Regions from separate parts of the Clostridium estertheticum genome, predicted to be linked through region 3. Evidence: riboswitches for the same ligand, from Rfam matches in the RefSeq annotation. Region 3 holds a riboswitch; each other region holds the start of a gene.
What was found. A riboswitch is a leader RNA that binds a small molecule or an ion and turns the genes downstream of it on or off. The one in region 3 is predicted to bind thiamine pyrophosphate.
Positions count from the first base shown of each region.

Region 1: it holds a riboswitch for thiamine pyrophosphate, as region 3 does, so the genes downstream of both, thiC (phosphomethylpyrimidine synthase ThiC) here and thiW (energy coupling factor transporter S component ThiW) in region 3, are expected to answer to the same signal.
Region 2: it holds a riboswitch for thiamine pyrophosphate, as region 3 does, so the genes downstream of both, thiT (energy-coupled thiamine transporter ThiT) here and thiW (energy coupling factor transporter S component ThiW) in region 3, are expected to answer to the same signal.

Region 1 is NZ_CP015756.1:3,595,896-3,602,313, forward strand. It holds gene nfsA (oxygen-insensitive NADPH nitroreductase) at 1-14, shown strand, start outside; gene pdxT (pyridoxal 5'-phosphate synthase glutaminase subunit PdxT) at 185-751, opposite strand; gene pdxS (pyridoxal 5'-phosphate synthase lyase subunit PdxS) at 754-1,623, opposite strand; TPP riboswitch at 1,781-1,887, shown strand; gene thiC (phosphomethylpyrimidine synthase ThiC) at 1,960-3,273, shown strand; gene A7L45_RS16955 (Crp/Fnr family transcriptional regulator) at 3,354-4,040, opposite strand; gene A7L45_RS16960 (formate/nitrite transporter family protein) at 4,181-4,948, opposite strand; gene hcp (hydroxylamine reductase) at 5,066-6,418, opposite strand, start outside.
Region 2 is NZ_CP015756.1:1,058,863-1,065,280, forward strand. It holds gene A7L45_RS05040 (DUF3048 domain-containing protein) at 1-473, opposite strand, end outside; gene A7L45_RS05045 (NAD(P)/FAD-dependent oxidoreductase) at 676-2,121, shown strand; gene thiT (energy-coupled thiamine transporter ThiT) at 2,199-2,843, opposite strand; TPP riboswitch at 2,931-3,035, opposite strand; gene A7L45_RS05055 (TM1266 family iron-only hydrogenase system putative regulator) at 3,401-3,664, shown strand; gene hydG ([FeFe] hydrogenase H-cluster radical SAM maturase HydG) at 3,697-5,115, shown strand; gene A7L45_RS05065 (nitroreductase family protein) at 5,293-5,907, shown strand; gene metA (homoserine O-acetyltransferase MetA) at 5,980-6,418, opposite strand, start outside.
Region 3 is NZ_CP015756.1:1,429,940-1,436,357, forward strand. It holds gene A7L45_RS06670 (hypothetical protein) at 1-409, opposite strand, end outside; gene glpK (glycerol kinase GlpK) at 812-2,302, shown strand; TPP riboswitch at 2,364-2,474, shown strand; gene thiW (energy coupling factor transporter S component ThiW) at 2,593-3,069, shown strand; gene thiD (bifunctional hydroxymethylpyrimidine kinase/phosphomethylpyrimidine kinase) at 3,115-3,939, shown strand; gene cytX (putative hydroxymethylpyrimidine transporter CytX) at 3,932-5,146, shown strand; gene thiM (hydroxyethylthiazole kinase) at 5,125-5,961, shown strand; gene thiE (thiamine phosphate synthase) at 5,951-6,418, shown strand, end outside.

The DNA.
Region 1 (6,418 bases), 2.2 Mb from region 3:
TTAAATTTAAATAACCTAAAATATCATGCCTCTAGGCTGCTATAATAGCACATTACTATATCATAAAAAAATATTCCCATACATAACCATTTTCAAACAAGCTTGAAAATAAATATGTATGGGAATATTTTTAAGTTACATTTTTTTGCCTTATGCTTAATTTTAATAATAATTATATATTGTTCTATTTGCACATATTTATGAAATATTTATGAATTTCTAAGTTATTTGTAAGTTCCGGATGGAAAGCTGTAACAAACATATTATTTTGTTTCACTGCTACAATTTTATCGAAAACTTTGCATATTATTTTAACATTACTTGTCACTTCTGTAATTACTGGCCCACGTATAAAAACTAGCGGCAAGGGTTCACCTGAAATCTCACTAATTATAACCTCTCTTTTAAAACTATTAATTTGGCTTCCATAGGCATTTCTTTTTACTTTAATATCCATAACTTTAAGATGTCCATCTATTTCGCCCTCAATAGCTTTAGCAAGTAAAATCATACCAGCGCAAGTTCCCCATACCGGTAATCCTGAAAGTATTTTATTCCTTAGAGGTATAAGCATTTTTGTCTCCCTTAAAAGTTTACCTATTGTTGTACTCTCACCACCAGGAAGTATTATTCCATTTATCCCTTCCATATCTTCAAGTTTTTTAACCTCTATCCCAACATGACCAAGTTTTGTAATATGATTTATATGCTCGATAACATCTCCTTGAAGTGATAAAACACCTATTTTCAACTTTACCAACCTCTCTTGGCAAACTTCTCTTTAATTTCACTTATCTCTATGCCACTCATTGCTTCCCCAAGATTTTCTGAAACTTTTGCAACAACTTTTGGATCATTGTAATATGTAGTTGCAAGTACTATTGCTTTTGCCCTAGCTTCCGGATTTTCTGCTTTAAAAATTCCTGAACCTACAAAAACTCCTTCTGATCCAAGTTGCATCATAAGTGCTGCATCAGCCGGGGTTGCTATTCCGCCTGCTGCAAAATTTACTACTGGAAGTTTACCATTTTTCCATACATATTCTATTAAATTAATAGGTGCCCCAAACTCTTTAGCAATTGTCATTAGTTCTTCTTTGGGAGCATTTTTAACTTTGCGAATTTCATCCATTATACATCTCATGTGCCTAACAGCTTCTACCACATTGCCTGTGCCTGCTTCACCTTTTGTTCTTATCATTGCAGCACCTTCTCCGATTCTTCTTAGTGCCTCACCTAAATTTCTTGCTCCGCAAACATAAGGAACTTTAAAATCCCACTTATTTATATGATACTGCTCATCTGCTGGAGTCAAAACTTCGCTCTCATCTATAAAATCCACCCCTATTTCTTGAAGAATTTGCGCTTCAACAAAATGGCCTATTCTACCCTTAGCCATTACTGGAATAGTTACCGCAGCCTTTATTTCTTTAATCATTTTAGGGTCAGACATTCTAGCTACTCCACCTTCTTTTCTAATATCTGAGGGCACTCTTTCTAATGCCATTACCGCGCAGGCCCCTGCATTCTCTGCTATTATTGCCTGCTCAACATTCACTACATCCATGATTACTCCACCCTTTAACATCTGAGCCAAGTTCTTGTTTATTTCATATCTTTCCATAATAAACCTCCCCTTAAAATATTTATTAGACGAAGTATATCATATGTTTATACAGTTTGAATAGTGTATCCATACAATATTTAAGTTGAATGAAAAATAAAAAAGACTTTACAAAGTGTTATTTTACTAATATACTTAAGGCAAATAATAACTAAATAAATTAAACAAGGGGAGCTCGCACCAAGAGCTGAGAAAGAGATATTATCGCTGACCCTCATAACCTGATTTGGGTAATTCCAACGTAGGGAGTTTATTACAATGTTTTTTGTTGCAAGCTCTTTATGAGCTTGCTTTTTTTTATTTCAAAAATAATATAACTGTAAGGGAGACTATAAAATGATGTATACAACTCAAATGGATGCTGCAAAAAAAGGTATTATAACTGAAGAGATGAAGATAGTTGCAAGGAAAGAAAATATGCCAGAAGAGGTTTTAAGAGAAAAAATATCAAGAGGCGTAGTCGCAATTCCTGCTAATAGAAATCATAAAATATTAAGCCCTGAGGGAGTTGGGGAGGGTTTAAAAACAAAAATCAATGTAAACCTAGGTATCTCAAAAGATTGCTGTGATATTGATGAAGAAATGAAAAAGGTACAGTTATCAATAGATATGAAAGCTGAAGCTGTTATGGATTTAAGCTCATTTGGTAAAACTGAAGAATTTAGAAAAAGGCTTATTTCAGATTCAACTGCTATGATAGGTACTGTTCCAATTTATGATGCCTTAGGTTTTTACGATAAAGAATTACAGGATATTACTTCAAAAGAATTAATAGATGTTGTAGAAAAACATGCAAAAGATGGAGTTGACTTTGTAACAATACACGCTGGTTTAAACACAGCTACTGCAAATGTATTTAAAAGAAACAAGAGAATAACTCATATTGTGTCTCGAGGAGGATCGCTCCTATATGCTTGGATGGAATTAAACCATAAAGAAAATCCTTTTTATGAACATTTTGATGAAATACTAGAAATATGTCAAAAATATGATTTAACTTTAAGCCTTGGTGATGCATGTAGACCCGGTTGCATTAATGATGCAACCGATGCTTGTCAAATTCATGAATTAATGGTACTTGGTGAATTAACCCTGAGAGCTTGGGAAAAGAATGTACAAGTTATCATAGAAGGACCAGGACATATGGCAATAAATGAAATAGAGGCAAATGTATTGCTTGCTAAGAAATTATGCCATGGTGCACCTTTTTATATTTTAGGACCCCTAGTTACAGACATTGCTCCAGGATATGACCATATTACAAGTGCCATAGGAGGTGCTTTAGCTGCAAGCGCAGGAGCTGATTTTCTTTGTTATGTAACTCCAGCAGAACATTTAAGACTTCCGAATGTTGATGATGTACGTGAAGGAATTATTGCATGTAAAATTGCAGCTCATGCTGGTGATATAGGCAAAAAAATTCCAGGTAGCCGCGACTGGGACAATGAAATGAGTACAGCTAGACAAGCTCTTAATTGGAAGAGAATGTTTGAACTTGCAATAGATCCAGAAAAAGCCATAAGATATAGGAAAGAATCAATGCCAGAAAATGCTGATAGTTGCACAATGTGTGGTAAAATGTGTTCTGCAAGAACTATGAACAAGATAATGCAAGGTAAAGATCTTAATATATTAAGAGATGATTCATAAATTTTTATGACCTTATTTTAAATAGAATAAAGAGTATGCAGAAATCTTTTCTGCATACTCAAAAAAATATGTGATCTTCATCACACACTTTTAAAATAACCACTTAACTTTTCTCTATCAACTATGAATTTTCTATGTTCTATCTTAACCATCCCCATGTTTTCTAGCTCTTTTACGGCCCTTGAAATAGTTTCCCGAGAGCTACCTAACATATCTGCCAAATAGGTTATACTTATTTTAACATCTATTAAAACACCTTTTGGAGTTTCTAATCCATAATCTCTAGACAACTTCCATAGCTTAGCAGCTACCCTTTTATCCATTTTAGTAGGAACAGTGTTTTTAATCTGCCTATACAATCGTCTTATTTTCTTGCTCATAGAGTATAATATAACCTCTGTAAGCTTAAAATCTTGCTGCATAATATTTAATAAATCTCCTTTTAATATGCTTATAATCTCACTGTCTTCAAACGCTTCACAACTAATCGAGCTTGTATAGTTATCAAAATTCACTTCATTTACAATCTCACCTTTATTCAAAATGTAAATAACCCTCTTTTGACCTTTTTCTGATAACCTGTACATTGATACCTTTCCTTCTAGCACTATATATATGTTATTTAAGCGTTCTCTTTCACCAAACAACATTTGTGATTTCTTAAAATTTTTTAATACAACTTTTTCTCTTATTAAATCTAAAGTTTTATCCTCAATACATTCTAACAAAGGAAGGTCTCTTAATTGCCTAATAGTTACTTGTGGCATTTTAACTTCTCCTTATGACCTCAGTATATTTATAAATATATATCATTTTACTAATCATTCTCTATTATACTATGATTACTGCAAATTGGATATAAACAAAATAAAAGCACCCTATAGGATGCTTTTATTTTTGTAATATATTATTTCTCTTTTGATATAAACCAATAGGCTGCTCCAATAAACACTGCTCCACCTACAAAATTACCTAACGTAACCCAAATTAAATTGTGTGCTAGTCCCACTATTGAAATCGCTGCGCTGTGAGGAATCATTAGGGCTGTCGTAAGTAATGTCATATTTGCAATACTATGTTCAAACCCTGTAGTTATAAATGCAAATAGGCACCAAAAAATCATTATAAGTTTAGCTGTTTCTTCCTTTAATTTAATAGAACACCAAACTGCTAAACAGACTAACATATTACAAAGTAATCCTTTTAAAAATAATTCTATACTTGGCGATGCCATTTTTATTTGTGATGTTTTTAGAATAAATTCTGCTGTACTTCCTTTTGCAAGTCCCGAACCTACAAACATTGCTGCAAGAGCTGCTGAACCCACAAAGTTACCTATAAAACTGTATATCCAAATATTTGTTGAGTCAAGCCACGAAACTTTCTTTTCTAAAGAACCTATTGTCATAGTCATGTTATTTCCTGTAAAAAGTTCAGAGCCAGCCATTATTACAAGACTTAAGGCAATCCCAAAAGAAGCTCCCATAACAATTTTTGTTGCTGGAGACGTTGCTTGTGATAATAATCCACCGATAGTAAATATTAATAAAATTCCAAATCCCACATATATACCGGCCAAGACCGAAGAAGTGAGGTACCTCATTTTGCTCTTTTTTAATAATTCAGACTTTTTTATCGCTGAGGCTGATACTTTGTTAATTTCTTCACTAAACACAATAAATCATCTCCTTAATAAAATATAGCCATACTATATCATTATAAAAAATGAAAGTATGTGACTAATATCACATACTTTCTAAATTTATTATTAATTTTTTTATATCTTAGGATTTTATCCAAGTATTTTTGCTAAATCGTCCTCTGGCGTGCTTATTGCTCTAAGGTCAAATGTATCAATTAAAAATTGTAATACATTTGGACTTAAGAACGCTGGAAGTGTTGGTCCAAGATAAATTCCTTTTACTCCAAGCGACAATAATGCTAATAAATCAGCTACAGCCTTTTGTTCATACCAAGTTATAATGAATGAAAGTGGCAACTCATTAATTGAGCATTCAAATGCATCAGATAGTGCATTAGCTATTCTAACAGCAGAATATGCATCGTTACATTGACCTACATCAAGTAACCTTGGAAGTCCTGCTACTTCACCAAATTCCAATTTATTAAAACGGTATTTCCCACAGGCTAATGTAAGAATAATACAGTCTTTTGGGACTTGCCTTGCAAATTCAGTATAATAATTTCTTCCTGGTCTTGCACCATCACATCCACCGATTAAGAAGAAGTGTCTAATCTTCCCTTCTTTAACAGCACTTACAATCTCGCCTGCATGACTCAAAGTTGCTTTATGGCCAAATCCTACTGTAATTTCCTTAACTTCCTCATCTTTTTCAAAGCCACCAAGTTCCAAAGCTTTATTTATTATTTCAGAAAAATCCTTATGCCCCTTCTCATCATTAGATATATGTTTTAATCCTTCCCATCCTACAACACTTGTAGAATAAATTCTATCTTTATAAGAATCTCTTGGTTTCATTAAGCAGTTTGTTGTCATTAAAATGCAACCCGGTATACCATCAAACTCCTTTTGTTGATTTTGCCATGCTCCTCCAAAGTTACCTACTAAATGTTTAAATTTATTAAGTTTTGGATATCCATGTGAAGGTAACATTTCACCATGAGTATAAATATTTATTCCCTTACCTTGTGTTTGCTCAAGTAACATTTCAAGGTCTCTTAAGTCATGACCCGAAACTATTATAAATGGTCCTTTCTTAATGTTTACATTTACTCTTGTAGGTGTTGGAGAATTGTATTTCTCATTATTTGCTTTATCCAATACCTCCATAACCTTAACACTCATCTCGCCAGTTTTAACTAAGTAAGCAATAAGATCTTTTAAATTTAAACTATCATCAGTAAGTACTGCTAAAGCTATAAAGTAAAATTCATCTACCTCATCACTTTGATATTTAATAAATCTGGCTTGATGTGCATACGCCGCAATTCCTTTTAATCCATATTTTATAGTTTCACGAACAGAGCGAATATCAGCATCTAAATCTTCATCATACATAATTCCTGCTTTTTTAGCATCTTCAAGTATTTGCTCTTTTGTATCACTTAAATTATATAGAGCCTCCTTGGTATTTACATTTTCTCCTGAAGCTTTTTTTCTAAT
Region 2 (6,418 bases), 370 kb from region 3:
GAGGCATTCGTCATTTCGTTCATGCTCATTAATTTTTCTCCATTTATTTTAAGAAGAGCTTCTTCGCTTCCACCACAATGAGCAAAAGGCAAATTATATTCCTTTGAAATATCTAAGAAATAAGCCCGAGCGCTTCTAATTGGTCCAATCTTTTTTGGACTCTCCTTTTGAAACAATGTTATAAACCTAGGAATTCCACCCTCTGCCATGGTTTCATAAACTATGTCTGCATCATTTAATCCAGATTGAGGTCTTGCATCTAAAGAGTTTTCGATTATTGCAAGTGCAGCAATATTAGAGAAGACTTCCTTTGTTACCTCTTCACCAGTATAGGGTGAGATATATTTTTGAGAGGTTTTTACAGCGGGTTTTGGTTTGAGTTGTATTGTAGTATCAACTTTTTTGCCACACCCCTGGGATAAAAAAAACATTGAAACAAGTATACATAATACTAGTTTAGATTTATTTTTCAAAATAAATATAACCTCCCTTAGTTTTAAGTGTCATAATATCTGGTCATAATAAATCTTTCTACAAGTCATAGACAATTACCTTTATATTTAATAATTTTTTTTGCGAAATATCTATTATAATATAAAAACTTATACTATAATAGATATTAATAAAGAATAAGTATTAAAGACTATAAAAATAATATGTTGAGAGGTGATTTTTATGTATGATGTAACTATTATAGGAGCAGGAGTAGTTGGAGCAGCTATTGCAAGAGAACTTTCAAGGTATGATTTAAAAATATGTATTTTAGAAAAAGAAGATGATGTTGCAACCAAGGCGTCGAAAGCAAATAGTGGGATAGTTCATGGTGGATATGCAGCAAAGTATGGTACATTAAAAGGACAATTGTGTGGAAAAGGGAATAAAATGTATAAGGCACTTGATAAAGAATTAAATTTTGGATATCGGAAAACAGGAGCTTTGGTAATTGGATTTAATGAGAGTGATGAGAAAAGGATTACTGAGCTATACGAGAACGGTCTAAAACTTGGATGCGATGATTTGGAGATTATAAAAGGTGAGAAGTTAAAAGAGATAGAGCCATACTTAAATAGTGAAGTAAAGGTAGCACTTTATGCTAAAAGTGTAGGGGTTACATCACCTTATGAATTTACAATTGCATTAGTTGAAAATGCAATAACTAATGGTGTTGAACTTAAGCTAGAGAATGAAGTAATGAGTATAGAAAAATTGGAAGAAAAATTTATGGTTCATACTAATAAGGAAGATATCGAATCAAGGTACATTATAAATGCTGCCGGACTTCATAGTGATAAAATATCTAATATGGTAGGAATCGATGATTTTAAAATAGTACCAAAGAGAGGTCAATATATTTTAATGGGAAAAGATCAAGGTCATCTTGTAAATACTGTTATTTTTCAAGTTCCTACAGATAAGGGGAAAGGAATACTTGTAACTACAACATATCATGGTAATTTTATGATTGGGCCTAATGCAGAGGAAGTTGATAATACAGAAGATGTATCAACTAATGAGAATAGTTTAAAGGATGTAATTACTGCTGCTAGAATGTCCATACCTGATTTTAATATTCAAAAGGCATTAACTACTTTTTCAGGTATAAGAGCCACTAGTAGTACAGGGGATTTTATCATTGAGGAAAGCAGAGTTAAAAGATTCGTAAATGTTGCTGGGATAGATTCACCAGGACTTACATCATCACCTGCAATTGCGAAGATGGTTGTAGATATAATTAAGAATTTAGAGGGAAATCTTAAACTGAAAAATAGTTTTAATCCAAATAGAAATGGAATAGTAATAAAGAAAGATAAGAATTTTGATGGAAAAGTTGATGATGAAAATAAAGAAAAGAATATAATATGCAGATGTGAGCAGGTTACAGAGTCAGAAATTATTGACGCTATTCACAGAAATATACCAATTAATTCTACAGACGCTATAAAAAGACGTACAAGAGCAGGAATGGGAACTTGCCAAGGTAATTTTTGTCAAAGAAGAGTTAAGGCTATAATAGCAAGAGAACTTAATATTTCAGAGGATAAAGTTACTGTAAGGGGAAATAGTAATTCTAAATCACCAGTTAAAGCGGAAATAAATTTAATTAGGAAAGCTAAATATTAAGATAATAAATCTAAGTTAGAATGAAAAAAAGAGCAAAGATCATTTTATGAACCTTGCTCTAATGTTTGAGTAAAAAATTAACTTAAGCTAGGTTTGTTTACAACTAGTTTTGATAAACGTTTTATAGGTAAAATAGCAATAATTATACAGGTGATTATTGCTTCGAGACCCATGTATGAGCCGTTATATAAAAGGGAATATAAATAAACTGAAGTTCCCTTTGGAGCAGAGGTAGCGAAAAATACCACGCCGGATATAAAATGGCATGCAAATCTTGCTAGCATTGCACAGATTACTCCGATAAGTATTCCTGTAATTTTAAAGGATCTAAAGTATCCTGCTATTCCAATTGCCATAAAAGGAAGAGGATAATCAAATAATACTTGGACTGGGTGGACTGCAAAAGGAGATAATATGAAATTTATTATTCCAAATAAAAAGCCTGTTAGAAAACCAACTTCAGGGCCATAAAACAATGCTATTAGTACTATTGGGACCATACTTCCAGCAGTTACGCTACCACCTTGTGGTAATTTCATAATAGTAATAAATTGTAATGAAGTAGCTAATGCGATAGATACACCAACTAAAGTTATCATTTGCGTAGTAAACTTAATCTTTCTAACTTTTAAGATAACATAAATTAATATTAAAACTCCGAGTAGTGCAAAAAGAGCAATGGGGCTTTTGGTAATTTCAGTGATTCTTTCATTTAAAGACATTTATATAACCTCCATGTATTGTGCCTTAGAGGTATTATGGTGAAAACAAAAAAACTATATTCACAAAAGGAATATAGTTAATGTATTTATACATCATTACCGCTTTCCTCCGCTGGTATTATCCAGATCAGGTATAAGGGTCAATGAATTGAATATTCATATCTCAGCCATAAGGCACCCCTAGCACATATTTTATTATTATTTAATTATATAACAGTATATTACAATTTACAAGTAATTTTATGTATTTAGTATATGGGACGCCTATGTAAGTAAACAAAAGGTAAGTTTGCAATTTAAAACACAGAGTGTTATTGTATAAGTGTTCTAGGTAAATTCTAAAATTAGGATAGGTTTTGTTAAAAATTAAACAATAAATTATAATTACAAAAATATCGTTCTGAAGGTATGAGGGTTCGTCCCGAATGAGAAGGCGAGAGAATAGTTGTAATATTGTTAAGGAGCATACTTTTAATGGTGTGTCTTTAATTATAAGAAACTATCCCTATGCCTTTAGAGGTATAGGGATAGTTTAATTTATTAAGGAGATTTAATTAATGGAAACAAGAATTGCATTAATTGGAATTATAGTTGAAAACACAGATGTAGCTCCAAAGATTAACTCTATACTTCACGAATATGGTGAGTATATTGTAGGGAGAATGGGCTTGCCATATCATAAACGTGATATCTCAGTAATAAGTGTCGTTATTGACGCACCAAATGATGTTATCAGTGCTCTATCAGGTAAGCTAGGAATGATACCCGGTGTGAACACTAAAACAATTTATTCCAAAGTTACACCGCAAGCAAGTAAATAATAAATTATTTTAAATAAAAAGGAGATTATGTTATGTATGATTCTATGTCAAAAAATGCAACAGAGTTTATTGATGATGATGAAATTTTATCTACCGTTGCATATGCTAAGGAAAATAAGAGTAATCGTGAATTAATTGATAGTCTAATAAAACGTGCAAGTGAAGGCAAGGGGTTAACACATAGGGAAGCTGCTGTTCTACTTGAATGTGATTTGAAAGATGAAGAAGAAAAAATGTTCAAACTTGCAAAGGAACTTAAGCAAAAACTTTATGGTAATCGTATTGTTATATTTGCGCCTTTATATCTTTCAAATCATTGTATAAACGGATGTGTATATTGTCCTTATCATTCTAAAAACAAAACAATACATCGTAAAAAACTTTCGCAAGAAGAAATAGTTAAAGAGGTTGTTGCGCTTCAGGATATGGGACACAAGAGATTGGCTTTGGAAGCAGGAGAAGATCCTATTAATAACCCAATTGAATATATTTTGGAGGGTATAAAGACAATCTATAGTATTAAACATAAAAATGGAGATATTAGACGTGTAAATGTCAATATTGCGGCTACTACTGTAGAGGAATATAAGATGCTCAAAGAAGCTGGAATTGGAACTTACATACTTTTCCAGGAAACTTATAATAAGAAAAGTTATGAAGAGCTTCACCCAACGGGACCAAAACATAACTATGCATATCATACTGAGGCAATGGACCGTGCGATGGAAGGCGGTATTGATGACGTTGGAATTGGCGTCTTGTTCGGCTTAAATATGTATCGTTATGACTTTGTAGGTTTACTTATGCATGCAGAGCATTTAGAAGCAGCTAAGGGTGTAGGCCCACATACTATAAGTGTTCCAAGAATTTGTCCTGCTGATGATATTGATCCGAATGCATTTTCAAATTCAATATCAGATGAGATGTTTGAAAAAATTGTAGCTGTTATTCGTATTGCTGTACCATATACAGGCATGATTGTTTCAACTCGTGAATCAAAATCAACTCGCGAGCGTGTGCTAGAACTCGGTATATCTCAGGTAAGTGGAGGATCATGTACAAGTGTCGGGGGATATTCAAAGAAAGAGTCAGAAGATGATAATTCAAAACAATTTGAAGTAACAGATACTAGAAAATTAGATGAAATAGTAAATTGGCTTTTAGAACTTGGTTATATTCCAAGCTTTTGTACCGCCTGTTATAGAGAGGGACGTACAGGAGATAGATTTATGAAACTTGTAAAATCAGGTCAGATTGGAAACTGCTGTCAGCCAAATGCACTAATGACACTTAAAGAATATTTGGAGGATTACGCATCCGAGGATACTAAGAAAAAGGGTGAGATCTTAATTCAAAATGAGATTCCAAATATAAAAAGTGAAAAAGTTCGAGAAATTGCAACGGAGTATTTGAAAGAACTTAAAGATGGAAAAAGAGATTTCCGTTTCTAAAAATACAAAAGAGGTAGAGTAGAATTTGCTCTACCTTTTTTTGCATTTTCATATAATAAAGTGATTTTATCATTTACTTGACATATTGCTGAGATAGTAATAGTATAATAATATAAAGTATATAATAATTATTACTAATAGATAATGTGATAAATAAAAGAAATCGGGGGAATTTAAATGAATTTAAAAGAAGTTTATGAAGGTAGAAGAGCTATTAATTTTTTTGATACTAATAAAGGTGTGGAGGCTGGATTACTTAAAGATATAATTAACCTTGCGGTTCTAGCACCATCAGCATTTAATCTTCAACCTTGGGAGATTATAGCAGTAAAATCTAAAGAGGGTAAAGAAAGATTGCATAAATTTGCAGCTCAACCTAAGATATTAGAAGCTCCAGTTACTTTAATTATAGTAGGTAACAAAACAGGATATGAAGCATCAAACCCTACTTGGAATGATATGTTAAAGTTAATGGGTGGAGATAAAGAAAAATTAGCAGGTACACAAGGAATGGCAGCTGGTTTATACGGCACATCAAACGAAAATAAATTAAAGTTTGCTGAAAGTAACGCAGGATTGCTCGCAATGTCTATAATGTATGCAGCTAAGAGTCTTGGAGTTGATTCTCATGCAATGAGCGGAATGGACTTTGAAGGTGTACGAAAAGAATTTGAACTTGATGAGAATAAGACTGTAGTTATGCTAATTTCACTTGGTCACTTAGATGAGAGTAATACACTTTACCCAAGAGCATATAGAAGAGGGTACGATGAGATAGTTAAAGAAGTTTAAAATATTTTAAATTATAATTTAATAGATTGTAATAACAAAAGCGGCGCCATAGATTGTGGGCCGCTTTTGTTATTATTCTAAATACACCAGATTATATGGGGTTTCTTGGTAAACGTAATAGTTTAACCAATTTGAAAAGAGTAAACTTGAATGACCTCTCCATTTTACAATAGGTGTTTTAGTTGGATCATCTTGTGGATAATAATTTTTTGGTACATCAATATTTAAACCATTTGCGATATCTCTATCATATTCTGTTTTGAGCGTTAATGGATCATATTCTGAATGTCCTGTTATAAAAATCTGCCGTCCTTTTTTCGCTGATACAATGTAAATTCCTGATTCATCTGATTCTGATATAATTTTAAGTTCATCGACTTTATCAATATCAACTTTCTTTATTTCAGAATGCCTTGAATGCGGAACATAAAACTCATCGTCAAATCCAGTCAATAGCCTAACATTCTTCTGCGTTGCCGTATGTTTAAATACTCCAAACAGTTTTTTGCAT
Region 3 (6,418 bases):
AAGCTGATTGAGCGTTTAATTTTTTTGTTTCTTCTAAAACAGAATCACTAGTACTACTAGACATATTAGATGCGTCTGACATGTTAGACATACCTGCCATACTTGAGCTTGAAGCACCGCTAGTGCCTTTATTTGAAGCTGATTGAGCATTTAGTTTTTTTGTTTCTTCTAAAACAGAATCACTAGTACTACTAGACATATTAGATACGTCTGACATGTTAGACATACCTGACATACTAGAACTTGAAGCACCGCTAGTGCCTTTATTTGAAGCTGATTGATTATTTAATTGTATTGTCTCTTGTAAATTAGCATCACTAGTACTGTTAGTCATACCAGCACTTGAACCTCCGTTTGTAGCTGATTGTTTATTTAATTTTTTAGTCTCTTCTAAACTATATTTATCCATAAAAATCTCCTTTCAAATATAAAAATTACACTGTACATATTCAGTGCATTATATATATTACCCACTTTTTTATAAAATATAGTAGAAATTATTTACAAAAATCATGGATGTTTTTTCTTATTATGAATAAAAAACACATTAGTTTAATAAAATTTAGTACATTAGTATTATGCAATGCTATAAATATCGAAAAAAGGTAAAAAAACAAAGAAAAATTGTGAAAATTATAACTAATATTGCAAAAGCTATAATAATAAGTTATACTTTAATTAATGATATATGATATTTGGCAGAGATAATGAGCCGCGTTATTATAAGGTATTATGCTTTATTTTGGCGCTTTTTTTGTGTATTAATTTGTAAACGATTCAATAAAACTAATAAAAAAGGAGTTTTGCTAACATGGCTAAATATATAATGGCACTTGATCAAGGAACAACAAGTTCAAGATGTATTCTATTCAATGAAAAGGGGCTTATTGTAACATCGGCTCAAAAGGAATTTACTCAGATATTCCCAAAAGCAGCTTGGGTAGAACATGATCCAATGGAAATATGGTCAACTCAAATTAGTGTTGCAACTGAGGCAATGGCTAAAGTTAATGCGAGTGCCGCAGACATTGCAGCAATAGGTATTACAAATCAAAGAGAAACTACTGTAGTTTGGGATAAGAGGACAGGAGTTCCAGTATATAATGCGATTGTATGGCAATGTAGAAGGACAGCGCAGTATTGTGATGAATTAACGGAAAAGGGCTTTGATAAAGTAGTTAGAGCTAAAACTGGATTAATTTTGGATGCATATTTTTCTGGAACAAAAATTAAATGGATATTAGACAATGTGGAAGGTGCTAGAGCAAAAGCCGAAGCTGGTAATTTATTATTTGGTAACATAGATACATGGTTAATTTGGAATTTAACCGGAGGAAAAACATATGTAACAGATTATTCTAATGCATCAAGAACAATGCTATTTAACATTCATGAATTAAAGTGGGATGACGAATTACTCGAAACATTAAACATACCAAAATCAATGCTTCCAGAGGTTAAACCATCTAGTTATGTTTATGGACATACGGATAGTTCGTTGTTTGGTGGTGAAATTCCTATAGCTGGAGCTGCTGGCGACCAACAAGCAGCACTGTTTGGACAAACTTGTTATAATTCAGGAACAGCAAAAAATACATATGGAACTGGATGCTTTATGCTTATGAATACTGGAGATAAAGCAATTGAATCTAAGCAGGGACTACTTACAACTATTGCTTGGGGAATAGATGGAAAAGTAGAGTATGCACTTGAAGGCAGTGTATTTATAGCAGGAGCAGCTATACAATGGTTAAGAGATGAACTTCAAATGATTGATAATGCTTCTGATTGCGAAGAATATGCAATGTCTGTAGAGGATACAAATGGAGTATATGTAGTCCCAGCTTTTGTAGGCCTTGGTGCACCATACTGGGATCCTTATGCAAGAGGAACAATTGTAGGACTTACAAGGGGATCAAAAAAGGCGCATTTAATAAGAGCAACTCTTGAAGCACTTGCATACCAAACCCATGATGTTTTAAAAGCTATGCAACAAGATTCTGGAATTAGACTCACTGAACTTAAAGTTGATGGAGGAGCTTGTAATAATAATTTCTTGATGCAGTTTCAATCAGATATTTTAAACGTTCAAGTGGATAGACCAGAAGTTACTGAAACTACAGCACTTGGTGCAGCTTATCTTGCTGGGCTTGCAGTAGGATATTGGAAAAGCAAGGAAGAAGTTGCAAAGCATTGGGCGATTTCAAGAAGTTTCAAACCTAGTATGACAGAGGAACATAGGAAAGAATTACTTCATGGATGGCATATAGCTGTTAAGAGATCGGGGATAAGACTTGAATAGAAATTTAATTGTTAATAATAATTTCTTATGTTATTATTAGATGTATGAAATAAAAAAGAATAAAATAGCACAGGGGAGTTGGATATGCCAACTGAGAACAAGAATCGAAATTCTTTGACCCTATGACCTGAACTGGATAATGCCAGCGTAGGAAGTTGTTTATTGGTGTATTATATATGAATTATTATATATCACGTTAATTTAACACAAATCCTTTGGATTTGTGTTTTTTTAGTTATGCAGCGACCCGGGAGATTATTTAATTATATAAGAGAAGGAAGTGGCAATGCATGAAGACTAAAAAGTTAACTATTTCATCACTTTTAATAGCTATTGGCGTAATAGCTGGCAATATCATATTTATACCGGTAGGAGTAGCAAAATGCTTTCCGGTGCAGGCTACGATTAATGTTATATCAGCTGTATTATTAGGCCCTGGATATGGCGTAGCCATAGCCTTTTGTATATCTTTACTAAGAAATGTTTTAGGAACAGGTTCACTTTTAGCATTCCCTGGAAGTATGATCGGAGTACTTTTAGCTGGAATATTATATAGAAAAACTAAAATGAATCTACTCGCAGTAGTCGGAGAGATATTTGGAACAGGAATCATTGGGGGAATATTAGCATTTCCTATTGCAAATATTATAATGGGCAAAAAAGTGGGTGCATTATTCTTTGTAGCACCATTTTTAATAAGTACTATTGGAGGAAGCCTAATTGCATTTTTCATTCTTAGAGTACCTAGATTTAAAAAAACTTGTTAATTTAAGTAAAGAAGTTAAAAAAGGATAAAATAGGAGGAAAATAATATGAAAAAAGTTTTAACTATAGCAGGCTCTGACAGCTGTGGAGGTGCAGGAGTTCAGGCAGATATAAAAAGTTTAAGTGCAAACGGCGTATATGCAATGAGTGTCATTACAGCCATAACGGCGCAGAATACTATGGGCGTTTTTGAAGTTCGGGATCTAGATGCAGAAATCATTAAGGCACAAATTGATGCTATTTTTACAGATATAATTTTAGACGCAGTTAAAATTGGTATGGTGTCTAAAATTTCTACAATTGATGCGATAAGTGAAAAATTAGAATTATATAAACCTAAAAACATAGTACTTGATCCTGTAATGATATCAAAAAGCGGTTATTCACTGTTAAAGCCAGAGTCAAAATCAGCTTTAATTAAAAAACTTATACCACTCGCATCACTTATTACACCTAATGTACCAGAAGCTGAAGAAATACTTCGTGAAGTCAATTTAGAGTTTCCAGATATAGAAACTATAGAAGATATGGAAAAAGCAGCTAAGGAAATGTATAAGATGGGATGCAAAAATATACTTCTAAAAGGTGGGCATATGAAGGGTAAAGCGGTAGATGTATTTTATGATGGAGAGGAAATTACGCGTTTTACGTCTGAGAGGATAAATACAAAAAATACTCATGGCACGGGATGCACTTTGTCATCTGCTATTGCTGCAAATTTGGCATTGGGTTTTAGTATGAAGGAATCAATAAAAAAATCAAAACAATATATAACAACTGCTATAGAACACTCTTTGGATATTGGGCATGGAGTTGGACCAACAAACCATTTCTATGAATTATATAAAAAAGCGGGGATGGCAAATGATTAAGGATAAAGAAAAATTAGGCTTTTGGACGTTTGTATTTTTGTGGTTTGGGGCTGCAGTATCTATTGCTGAAATAATGACAGGTGGATTAATTGCACCTTTAGGATTTAAAGTTGGAATAATAGTAATACTTCTAGGTCACTTGATTGGAACAGGAATATTAATACTCGGTGGAATCATTGGATCTCGTGAAAAAGTGCCAGCAATGACTTCAACTAATATTTCTTTTGGGGTATATAGTACATATTTGTTTTCAATTTTAAATATACTTCAGCTAATAGGTTGGACTGCAATTATGATTAAGGTAGCCGCGAGGTCTGTAAACTTAATATCACAAAGCCTATGGGACGTAAATAATGTTTTAGTATATATAATTCTTATAGGTGTATTAACAATATTGTGGCTCTATTTTGGAAATGCAGGCATGAAAAAATTGAATATTACAGCGGTATCATTACTCTTTATACTTACATTGGTGCTTGGATCAATAATATTTAAAGATAAAACACTTCTAACAAAAGCAGCGACCGGTGGAATTTCATTTGGAGGAGCATTAGAACTTAGTATAGTTATGCCTCTTTCATGGCTACCTTTAATTGCAGATTATACTAGATTTGCAAGGAGTGAAAAGGGAGGGGCCTATGGAAGTTTTATAGGTTATTTTATTGGAAGTTCATGGATGTTTATTATAGGTCTTGGGGCTGCTATTGTTTCAAATAATTCAGATCCTTCGGTTATGATGCTTGCAGCTAATTTAGGAATAGCGGCTCTTGGAATAGTAGTGTTATCCACAGTAACTACTACATTTTTAGATGTGTACTCGGCAGGAGTTTCATTTCTAAACATAGTGCCAAAACTTGGTGAAAAAAAGATTGGTATCATTATGACGGTTATTGGGACAATTATAGCAATTATAATTCCTATGGAAAACTATGAAAATTTTTTATACGCTATAGGGTCAGTATTTGCACCATTATTTGCGGTTTTAATTACAGATTATTTTATAATAAAGAAAAACACAAAAGTAAAATCTGATGTACTTATAAATTGGGGAGCAATTTTTGTGTGGATTATAGGAATAATGCTTTATTATTGGTTTATAAAACTTGATTTTGTACTAGGAGCTACAATGCCTGATATGGTTATTACAGGATTTATATATTTAATAAGTTGGAGGATGATGTCAAAATGGAAATTAACAATAAAATAATTAAATTATTAGATGATTTAAGAGAAAGGACTCCTTTAGTTCACCAGATAACGAATTATGTTACTGTTAATGATTGTGCTAATATTACACTAGCTATTGGTGGTTCTCCTGTTATGGCAGATGATATTAATGAAGTCCTCGAGATGGTATCACTTTCATCTTCACTTGTTATAAATATAGGAACGCTAAATAGTAGAAGTGTAGAGTCTATGATAAAGGCAGGAAAAAGGGCAAATGAGTTAAAGATCCCTGTCATCCTAGATCCTGTTGGAGCAGGGGCAACATCTTATAGAACAGAAGTATGTAAAAGGATTATAAGCGAGGTCAGATTAGCAGTAATAAGAGGGAATTTGTCTGAAATAAAAACAATATACGGTATTGATACTATTACAAGAGGGGTGGATGCTTCTGAGAGCTTTGATGTAAGCGGTGACGAATTTACAAAAACGAAAGAAATGGCAAGGAAATTTGCTGTTAAATTTGTAACAGTTGTAGCTATAACAGGCGAGGTAGACATTATAACAGATGGTAAAATTCTTTACACCACATCAAATGGTCATAAAATGATGTCTAGGGTTACAGGCACTGGGTGTATGTGCACTGCAGTCATTGGTTGTTATTTAGGGGCAGGAGAAAACAATTTAATAGCTGCCCTTGCAGGAGTCGTTTCAATGGGAATAGCAGGTGAAACAGCATATGAAAGGTTAGATAAAAAGATCGAAGGTTCAGGAACTTTTAGGATGAAAATGATTGATGTTATGTACAATTTATGCGAGGTAGAAATAAATAAAAGGAGCAAGATAAATGAAGAATAAAATAAATTACAATCTTTATCTTCTTACAGATAGAGAAATGCTTGTGGATACAGATATATATACTGCAGTGGAAGAGTCAATAAAAGGTGGAGCTACATTAGTTCAACTTAGAGAAAAGGACATAAGCACTTTAGAATTTTATAATATTGCATCAAGGATTAAAAAAGTTACTGACAAATATAATGTACCACTGATTATAAATGATAGAATAGATATTGCTTTAGCTATAGATGCTGCAGGTGTTCATTTAGGTCAAAGCGATATGCCAGCAAGCATTGCGCGAAGTATAATAGGAAATAATAAGATAATTGGAATTTCTACATCAACAGTTGAGGAAGCGAGAGAGGCAGAAAAAGAAGGCGCAGATTATGTTGGCGTTGGTGCAATGTTTCCTACAACTACTAAAGAGGATGCAAGTGCTGTTTCTGTGCACTGCTTAAAAGAAATAAAAGACAAT